DNA from 2 places in the Kluyvera ascorbata genome. Region 2 is predicted to be linked to the other one. Evidence: predicted binding sites of a transcription regulator. Region 2 holds the regulator's gene; the other holds the start of a gene.
The links. Region 2 encodes Fur, which represses iron uptake genes when iron is present. Its sites were predicted from a motif close to ATAATAATGAGAACNACTATCAA; they were not measured.
Positions count from the first base shown of each region.

Region 1 (5,060 bases), 600 kb from region 2:
AGACCTGGGGCTGACCAGTACCATGTTTGGTCTCGCGACAACCCTGTTCTATGTGATGTACGTGGTGTGCGGTATTCCCAGCAACGTCATGCTGACCATCGTCGGCGCCCGCCGCTGGATTGCCATCCTGATGATAGTCTGGGGTATTGCCTCGACCGCCACCCTGTTCGCCACCGGGCCGAACAGCCTGTACGCGCTGCGTATGCTGGTCGGTATCGCCGAAGCGGGCTTCCTGCCCGGTCTGCTCTACTACTTAACCTACTGGTTCCCGGCGCACTATCGCGCTCGCGCCAACGCCCTGTTTATGATTGCCATGCCGGTAACCATGGCGCTGGGGTCACTGGCTTCAGGTTATATTCTCAACATGGACGGCTTGCTGAACCTCAAGGGCTGGCAGTGGCTGTTCCTGCTGGAAGGCTTCCCGTCCGTGCTGCTCGGTCTGGTGGTCTGGTTCTGGCTGGACGACAGCCCGTCGAAAGCCAAATGGTTGACCGACGACGATAAAGCCTGCCTCGAAGAGATGATGGAGGCCGACCGCCAGAACGCGCTGCAAACCCAGAGCGCGATTCAGGCGGCATCGGTGGGTCAAAAGAGCGTACAGCGCGAGCTGATGACGCCGACCATTATGCTCTATACGCTGGCCTATTTTTGCCTGACCAATACGCTGAGCGCCCTGAGCGTCTGGACCCCGCTTATCCTGCGTAGCTTTAACGCTGAGAGCAGCAACGTGACCATCGGCCTGCTCAGCGCTATTCCTCAGGTCTGTACTATTGTCGGGATGATCTGGTGGAGCAAGCGTTCGGACCGCCATAACGAGCGTAAGCTGCACACTTTACTGCCCTATCTTTTCGCCGCGGCGGGCTGGGTTCTCACCGCCACCAGTCCGTACCCGCCGTTGCAGTTTACCGGTATCGTGATGGCCTCGATGGGCGCCTTTGCCGCGATGGTCATTTTCTGGACCACGCCGGACAGAGCGCTTTCCCTGCGCGCCCGTGCGCTGGGCATTGCGGTGATTAACGGCACCGGGATGACCGGCGCGGCGCTCGGCCCGCTGCTGATGGGGCTGATGAAGGACGTGACCGGCAGCTTTAACGCGGGGATCTATATGGTCGCCGGGTTCCTGGTGCTGGGCGCGGTGATTATCGCGTTTATTCCGATGAAGGCGACGCAGCGTCAATCAGCCACGGCCGGTGCCGCCCCGGAGTCGGCGTAAACGCCTCGTCCGGGCTACAAGAAACCATCCCGTAGCCCGGCCGAGCAAAGCGACGCCGGGAAGGCTGATTCCCGTCAGAAGGTGTAGCTCGCCCCGAGCTGCACCGTTCTGTCTCGACCAATCCAGCAGTTGGTGCTGTCATAGCAGGTCAACGTTTCTTTGTTGGTCAGGTTTTGCGCGCTGGCTTTCAGCATCAACCCAGCCAGACTGCTCTCCACCGCCGACATATCGTAAGAGAGCGACATATCGTACTGCGTGGTGCCACCGAGTTTGCCAGCCGTATTATCCGGCGCAATCTCCATTGGCCCGGTATAGCGCACCCCGGCCCCTACCGTCAGCCCGCGCACCAGACTTTGATCGAAGGTGTAGTCTCCCCACAGGTTAAACGCGTTTTCCGGAACCTGCGTCGGACGTTTACCCTGATAGGTTTCATCTTCGGTATTAATGGCGTGCGTATAGGCGTAGTTGGCGATCAGGTTGATGTTATCGGTTGGTCGGCTAATGGCCGACAGCTCCGCACCGTTTGATTCAATCTCCCCCGTCTGATGGTAATTCCAGCTCGGGTCCAGGCTCAGCACGTTTTTCTGCTTAATGTTAAACACCGAGGCGGTGAAGGTGGTGGCATATTCCGCCAGCAGGTACTTCACGCCGCCCTCCACCTGTTTACTGGTGGTCGGTTTCACCTGATCGGCCGTCAGGTTACGCGCCGGTGATACCGGTTTAAATCCTTCGGAATAGCTGATAAACGGCGAAATACCGTTATCAAAGGCGTACAGCGCCCCCAGTCGTTTCGTTACTCTATCCTGAGAAATCCACGTTTTCTGGTCAGCGTTAAGATAGTCGGTAGTGGCAGATTGGTACTCATCGTAGCGCAGGCTTGCCAGCAGATTCAGACCGCCAAACTCAACCTGGTCCTGAAGGTAGTACCCTTTCTGGTTGTAGGAGAGACGGTTTTTCTGGGCTGTATACAGCCCCAGCGCATCTTCATTGACCAGGCCGAAATCCGGATTGCGCATATCAATACCCGGCGTTGTAGACGCGGGAGCATAACGATAGTGGTAATGCGAGTTCAGCTTCTGGTAGTCAAACCCAGCCAACAGATGGTGCTGCCAATCACCGAAGGTGAAGGTGCGCGTCACCTGGTTATCAATATTGAAGTTATGCAGGTCTTCATCCGTGGTGTACGCAAAACGGTCTAACTCATAAACGGGATTGCCCGCATTCCCCGTTGAGTAAATGCTCTTCTGGTGGGTGTCGATATCGAAGTAGCGTGCCTTCTGCGCAATGCCCCAGCCGCTATCAAATTCGTGCTCAAAGCTGTAGCCCACCATCCACTGTCGCTGCTTAAAACCGTTCCATTTATCGCCAGCATAATCGCGCTTATCAGCATAGTTTGAGCGCAGATAAGAGAGCGGCAGCGGGTTCGACGGCGTCAGGCTTGGCGTGTTTTGCGCCAGCGCATCAATAGTCAGCCGGGTTTTATCACTCGGTTGCCAGGTGACGCTCGGCGCAACCAGATAATCCTCGGTGCGGGAGGTGTGCGGCTGATCGTCGCCTTCCGTCGCCTTGCCCAGCAGGCGGTAGCTCCAGTCGCTGTCGGCAATGCGCCCGGTGGAATCGAGGTAGCCCTCTTTCAGATTACGGGTACCGGTATTAAAACCGACTTCGGTACGCGGCGTAGTCTGTGGTTTTTTGCCCTGAATGTTGACCAGCCCGCCCGGCGAACCGTTGCCGTACAGCACGGAAGAAGGCCCTTTCAGAATGTCGACGCTCTCAATCAGCAGCGGATCGATACGCGCTTTGGTATTGCCGGTGACGTTATAAGGCAATTGCAGACCGTTATAGAACTCGTTATCGACGGTAAAACCGCGGATTTTATATTCGCTCATATAGGTGGTACTGCCGCGAGACTCGGTTGATACACCCGGCGCATAGCGCAGGATCTCATTCACCGAGGTGGCATGGCGTTCGCTGATTTCATGCTGGCTGATGGTGTTAATCACCTGCGGGGTTTTACTCTCGGCCACCGCGGATTTGGTGGCGCTGTTGGTCCATGCTGGCAGTTCACTGCTCTCGCCCGACCCGGTGACGACCATCGTGGTTTCATTTTTATCAGCCCAGGCCGACGTGGAAAGCGCAACGGCAATCATCCCTGAAAGCGTACAACGACGAAAAACGGTTTTTTTCATTTTATAGGTGAACTCAAAACGCACAAAGAACGATAATTATTATCATTTGTATTTTTAGTTCAACATAAAAATGCAGACAACAACAAAAAGTGGAAAAAACACGCGGGGGATAAAACGAAGAACGGCCCCTTGCGGGGCCGTTGAGAGACATTATTCGCGGCGAATCAGGCGGAAAACCACCAGCACAACGATGGCACCGACTACGGCAACCAGGAAGCTGTGCAGGTTAAACCCGGTGACGCTGCCGCCGAGGCCAAACGTGGTCGCTAACCAGCCGCCCACAACCGCACCGACTATCCCCAGGATACAGGTGAGGATGAATCCCCCCCCATCGCGCCCCGGCATAATCAGTTTGGCAATAACACCGGCAATCAGACCAAAAATAATCCAGGTAATAATACCCATTTTTCCCACCTCTTCAGTTCCATTAAACAGCCATAAAAGCGCCGACATTCTGCGCCGCTAATACTTCAAGTATAGGTAATTGTTCTTAAAAAACCTGGAAAGGCGATGATATTTTATACGGATAAATACGAATTTTGACGTAAGCACTGTCTTAAGTGCTTTGGTCAGCCTAAAGCTGCGAAGATGTTAAATATTTTCATTTGGGCGCTGAAGTTATAGATTGCTACGCCGATACATAATTAAGCCTCTGCCATTCAGGAGCCATTCCACGTGAGTGAGCACAACACACAGTTTCTAAAGCAAAACCCATTAGCTGTATTAAGTATTCTGCGCGATCTTCAGCAGGCTAACGCCGCGCTGCGCGTCAGCTGGTCGTCCCGACAGTTTATTAGCCGTATTCTTGATGCCAGCCAGCAGCGGCTGGTGATTGATTTTGGCAGTCGGGAGGAAGATAACATTGCGGCCAGAACGGCAAAAAATATCACCATCGTCGCCGAAACCAACGGTGCCAAAATTGAATTCACGGTACCAGCGATGGCGGTCGAGGATTATCAGAACTTGCCGGCTTTCGTGATGCCTACGCCTGCGGCAGTCTGGTTTATCCAGCGTCGGGAGTTTTTCCGCATTCCTGCTCCGCTGCATCCGCCCTATTTCGGCAAAGCCACGTTACCGGATAAAAGCACGCTGCGCTTTCGTCTGTACGATCTTTCGCTCGGCGGTATGGGGGCGTTGCTGGATGCGCCAGCACCGGATGGATTAGTTCCGGGTATGCAACTTAACGAGATTGAGCTGGATATGGCGCAGTGGGGGCGCTTTCGCTTTGATGCGCGGCTGTTGGGAATTAGCGAGCGCAAAGTGGTGGATAGCAAGAACGAAACCATCGTCACGCCGCGCTTAAGCTTCCGTTTTCTGCATATGAATCCGGTGCTTGAGCGCTCGCTCCAGCGCATTATCTTTGCACTGGAGCGTGAAGCGCGCGAACGGGCGAATAACGTCCGCTGATTACATGGCGTCCATCGCTTTCTGAACCTTCCAGATATAACGGGGCGCTTGCGGTGCAGGGTGATTCTTCACGACGTGCTGGAAGAACTCATCCTTATCCATGTCGTTAATTTCGGCAATCGCCTTTTTACGATCCGATGAGAAGGTACGCAGCAGCGCGCCGGCACCGTTAGCATAGGAGACCACCAGCGCATACTGCATCACTTCCGGATCGTTTATCCCAGCAAGCGAACCATGTTCGAGAATGCTCA
Region 1 is NZ_CP096201.1:2,933,296-2,938,355, forward strand. It holds gene hpaX (4-hydroxyphenylacetate permease) at 1-1,213, shown strand, start outside; gene MY052_RS14075 (TonB-dependent siderophore receptor) at 1,288-3,402, opposite strand; gene MY052_RS14080 (GlsB/YeaQ/YmgE family stress response membrane protein) at 3,553-3,807, opposite strand; gene ycgR (flagellar brake protein YcgR) at 4,078-4,809, shown strand; gene emtA (membrane-bound lytic murein transglycosylase EmtA) at 4,810-5,060, opposite strand, start outside.
Region 1: MY052_RS14075 (TonB-dependent siderophore receptor) is a predicted target of Fur. The motif match lies at 3,432-3,454, and genes of this name have one in related genera.

Region 2 (5,060 bases):
TGCGTCGTCGTGGTTATACCGCGGCGTCTATCCGTGAATTCTGTAAGCGCATCGGCGTCACCAAGCAGGACAACACCATTGAGATGGCTTCGCTGGAATCCTGCATTCGCGAAGATCTCAACGAAAACGCGCCGCGCGCAATGGCGGTTATCGACCCGGTTAAACTGGTTATCGAAAACTACCCGCAGGGCGAAAGCGAGCTGGTTTCTATGCCTAACCATCCGAATAAGCCGGAAATGGGTAGCCGTGACGTGCCGTTTAGCGCTGAGATCTGGATCGACCGCGCGGACTTCCGTGAAGAAGCCAACAAGCAGTACAAGCGCCTGGTGATGGGTAAAGAAGTTCGTCTGCGTAACGCCTATGTGGTGAAAGCAGAGCGCGTAGAGAAAGATGCTGAAGGCAATATCACCACCATCTTCTGTACCTACGATGCTGATACCCTGAGCAAAGACCCAGCAGATGGTCGTAAAGTGAAGGGCGTCATTCACTGGGTTAGCGCGGCACATGCGCTGCCGGTTGAAATTCGTCTGTACGACCGTCTCTTCAGCGTGCCAAACCCTGGTGCCGCAGAAGACTTCCTGTCGGTAATGAACCCAGAGTCACTGGTTATCAAGCAGGGCTACGCTGAGCCGTCTCTGCAGGCCGCTGAAGCCGGTAAAGCGTTCCAGTTCGAGCGTGAGGGTTACTTCTGCCTGGACAGCCGCTACACCACGGCTGAGAAGCTGGTGTTTAACCGTACCGTTGGTTTACGAGACACCTGGGTGGGGTAATTAACACCCAATAATAAAAACGCCGCCCATGCGGCGTTTTTTTTGCCTCGTTTTTAACGAAAACTTTCGTTGGAATAACGGTGTTCTTTCGGATGAAAAAATACGTCCCTCATAGTTTCGCGTAGCGAATTAATGCAAACCTTCTAAGCCTAAGCGCTTCTTCATTTTTGATCTCTTCTATCACAGAAACATTATGTAAACGCTCTCATTCACATTTAACCCAGAGCCCACAAGGCCTGACGTGAATATGTTTCAATAACGCACGCTGTTACAAACAGAAACCAAATATGTGCGCTTTGTCATAATCCTGCACTCTCGTTGAGGAAAAGGATTGATAATTCGCGTCGCGAAAAATAGTCTATCGGTGTAGCGAAACACCTTTTTTAAGAAGTTCATTTTTTTTAAAGTTTTTATTTTTTGCTTCTGCTTTGCAGCGGCATTTTTAAAAGTCAAAGAGGATATAACTATGCGTACGTTTAGTGGCAAACGTAGTACGCTGGCGCTGGCTATCGCCGGTGTGACAGCAATGTCAGGCTTTATGATGACCCCGGAAGCAAAAGCAGAAGGTTTCATCGATGATTCTACACTGACCGGCGGTATCTATTACTGGCAGCGTGAGCGTGACCGTAAAGATGTCACCGATAATGACAAATACAAAACCAACCTTTCTCATTCCACCTGGAACGCCAACCTCGACTTCCAGTCTGGCTATGCTGCCGATATGTTCGGTATTGATATTGCTGCGTTCACCGCAATTGAAATGGCGGAAAGTGCAGAAAGCGGTCACCCGAACGAAATTGCGTTCTCCTCTAAGAACAAAGGCTACAGCGAAGATTACAGCGGCGATAAGAGCGGTATCAGCCTGTACAAAGCGGCAGCTAAATTTAAATTAGGGCCAGCATGGGCTCGCGCAGGTTACATCCAGCCAACCGGTCAGACGCTGCTGGCGCCGCACTGGAGCTTTATGCCAGGTACCTATCAGGGTGCTGAAGCCGGGGCCAATTTCGACTACGGTGATGCTGGCGCGCTGAGCTTCTCCTACATGTGGACCAACAACTACAAGGCGCCTTGGCACCTTGAAATGGACAACTTCTATCAGAACGATAAGAAGACCAAAGTTGATTACCTGCACTCCATCGGTGCGAAATACGATTTCAAAAATGACCTGGTGCTGGAAGCCGCATTTGGTCAGGCAGAAGGCTATATCGATCAGTACTTCGCCAAAGGTAGCTACAAATTTGATATCCCTGGCGGCCCGCTGACCACCAGCTACCAGTTCTACGGTACCCGTGACAAGGTGAGCGATCACGGCGTCAACGACATCTATGACGGCACCGCATGGCTGCAAGCATTAACCTTCGGCTACAAGCTGCAAGAAGTCTTCGACTTCCGTCTGGAAGGGACCTGGGTTAAAGCAGAAGGCCAGCAGGGTTACTTCCTGCAGCGTATGACGCCAACCTACGCCTCCTCTAACGGTCGTCTGGATATCTGGTGGGATAACCGCTCTGACTTCAACGCCAACGGCGAAAAAGCGGTCTTCTTCGGTACTATGTATGACCTGAAAAACTGGGATCTGCCGGGTTGGGCAGTGGGTGCTTCTTACGTTTACGCATGGGATGCTAAGCCAGCGACCTGGCAGTTGAGCCCGGATGCGTACTACGACAAGAACAACAAGATTAAAGAGTCTGCCTACAGCCTCGATGTAGCATACACCGTACAGGATGGTCGTGCGAAAGGTACGCTGTTCAAACTGCACTTCACTCAGTATGACAATCACTCCGATATCCCAAGCTGGGGCGGTGGTTACGGCAACATCTTCCAGGATGAGCGTGACGTGAAATTCATGGTTATCGCACCGTTCACCATTTTCTGATGCTAACGTGGCAGGGGGAGACCTCTGCCGCCGCTAAGAGGCTCATCGTATGAAAAAACTGATTATTGTTGCGCTGATGGCTGCTGGGTTAACCGCCTGTGCGCAATCTCCTGCGCCGAAGGAAGATAGCAAGCTGAAGGATGCCTACAGCGCCTGTATTAACACCGCAGAAGGCAACCCGGATAAAATTCAGGCCTGTCAAAGCGTACTGAACGTGCTGAAGCAAGAGAAAGCACACGAGCAGTTCGCGAACCAGGAAAGCGTGCGCGTCATCGACTACCAGAAATGCATTAACGCTAGAAAAATGGGCAATGATGAAGCAGTAGCAAAAAACTGCGATAAGATCTGGCAAGAAATTCGCAGCAACAATACGCCGCAGAAATAGGCTTACGCTGATAATAAAAAACCGCTGCTTGCAGCGGTTTTTTTGTGGGCGTCGTAAAACGCAGAGTATAAAAAAACCAGCGCATAGGCTGGCTTTTCGAGAGGCAGTACGCTTATTTTGCGACTGCGTCATGCGCGTGTTCATCTTCACGGCAGTCGCCTTCAGCGCAGTGACCGTAGAGATAAAGACTGTGGTTCGTTAAGCGAATACCATGCTTCGACGCGATTTCACGCTGACGAGCTTCGATGGAATCATCGCTGAACTCGATCACTTTGCCGCAGTCGAGGCAAATCAGGTGATCGTGGTGATGCTGCTGGGTCAGTTCGAAAACGGATTTACCGCCTTCAAAATTATGACGAGTCACGATGCCGGCGTCATCAAACTGGTTAAGTACGCGGTAAACCGTGGCCAAACCAATCTCTTCACCCATGTCGATCAGGCGTTTATATAAGTCTTCCGCGCTGACATGGTGGTTATCCGGTTCCTGAAGGACTTCCAGAATCTTTAACCGTGGAAGTGTGACTTTCAGGCCAGCCTTCTTTAATGCGGTATTGTTGTCAGTCATGCGGAATCTGTCCTGTTGCTAAACGATCAACTTCCATCAGCGAAAGTATCACAGAGAATGCACCCGAATTAATGCGTCTCATTATAGAATGACCCTATTGAAATGAAAACAGCAAGAGCCGGGTAAACTAAGCTATCAAAAACGAGGCTTCACCGACAAAGTTACGATGAGACCGCGCTAAATCAGAAGATATTGTACAGGTATGCGCTAAAAAGTTAAAAAATTGTAGCTATTATTTTAATTGCTTTTACCTATTAATGAGGCGTAGTTTCATCACTACGCCTCACTGTTTTGCATCAGGCGTTTTTGATCTCTTCCAGGTGCAGCTCTTCTGCAACCTGCTTAACCCATTTTTCAACGCGTTCAGCGGTCAGCTCAGGCTGACGGTCTTCGTCGATGGCCAGACCAACAAAGTGGTCGTCATCGGCCAGGCCTTTAGACGCTTCGAAATGGTAACCTGCCGTTGGCCAGTGACCGACGATGGTCGCGCCGCGTGGTTCAATGATGTCGCGAATGGTACCCAGCGCATCACAGAAATATTCAGCATAGTCTTCCTGGTCGCCGCAGCCAAACAGCGCGACCAGCTTGCCGTTGAAGTCCACTTCTTCCAGCGTTGGGAAGAAATCGTCCCAATCGCACTGCGCTTCGCCGTAGTACCAGGTTGGGATACCCAGCAGCAGAATATCGAATGCTTCCAGATCTTCTTTGCTGCTCTTGGCAATGTCGTGAACGTCAGCGACATCTTTACCAAGCTGTTTTTGAATCATTTTTGCGATATTTTCGGTGTTCCCGGTATCGCTACCGAAAAAGATGCCAACGATTGCCATGAGTAAAATAACCTCTTGAAACTTAATGATATGGTGGTGGCTTATTGCCCACAGATAAGGGCAATCATAGCAGAACTGAGAAGCGTGCGGAAACCGCTATCGTGCCGTACTGCACACTCTGCTACATGAAAGTGTGTTTTGGGGGGATTTTCAGACTTTCCCCTGTCCGTGTAGCTGGGCCAACTGACTCATCAACATCTCTTCGATGAGTTCGCTACGGCTCATATCACGGGCAGTCGCCAGCTCGTTGAGCGCATCAACGGCTTCGTTATTCAGCTTCAGCTCCACGCGTTTCAGACCGCGCACTTTGTCGCGTTTTAACTGATTACGCTTATTAATGCGCAGCTGTTCGTCACGCGAAAGCGGATTGGTTTTTGGTCTTCCCGGCCGACGCTCATTTGCGAACAAATCTAAGGTCGTACGGTCCGTTTGTTCTTTTGCCATGGTTCTGAGTGACTTCGGGGAAACAAGCTACCGGGCGGTGCCCAGTGCAGACAGCGCGCAATCATACATCAGTGAGACCCACACGCCAACGACCACGGCCATTCTGGCGCGCGGTCGATGCATTTTTAATCATTCACTGAGGTAACGACGGATAGCCCGCAGTACCGCGTCCGGTTTTTCGGCGTGAACCCAGTGG
Region 2 is NZ_CP096201.1:3,532,371-3,537,430, reverse strand. It holds gene glnS (glutamine--tRNA ligase) at 1-770, shown strand, start outside; gene chiP (chitoporin ChiP) at 1,237-2,643, shown strand; gene MY052_RS16895 (ChiQ/YbfN family lipoprotein) at 2,693-3,028, shown strand; gene fur (ferric iron uptake transcriptional regulator) at 3,141-3,593, opposite strand; gene fldA (flavodoxin FldA) at 3,890-4,420, opposite strand; gene ybfE (LexA regulated protein) at 4,571-4,864, opposite strand; gene ybfF (esterase) at 4,994-5,060, opposite strand, start outside.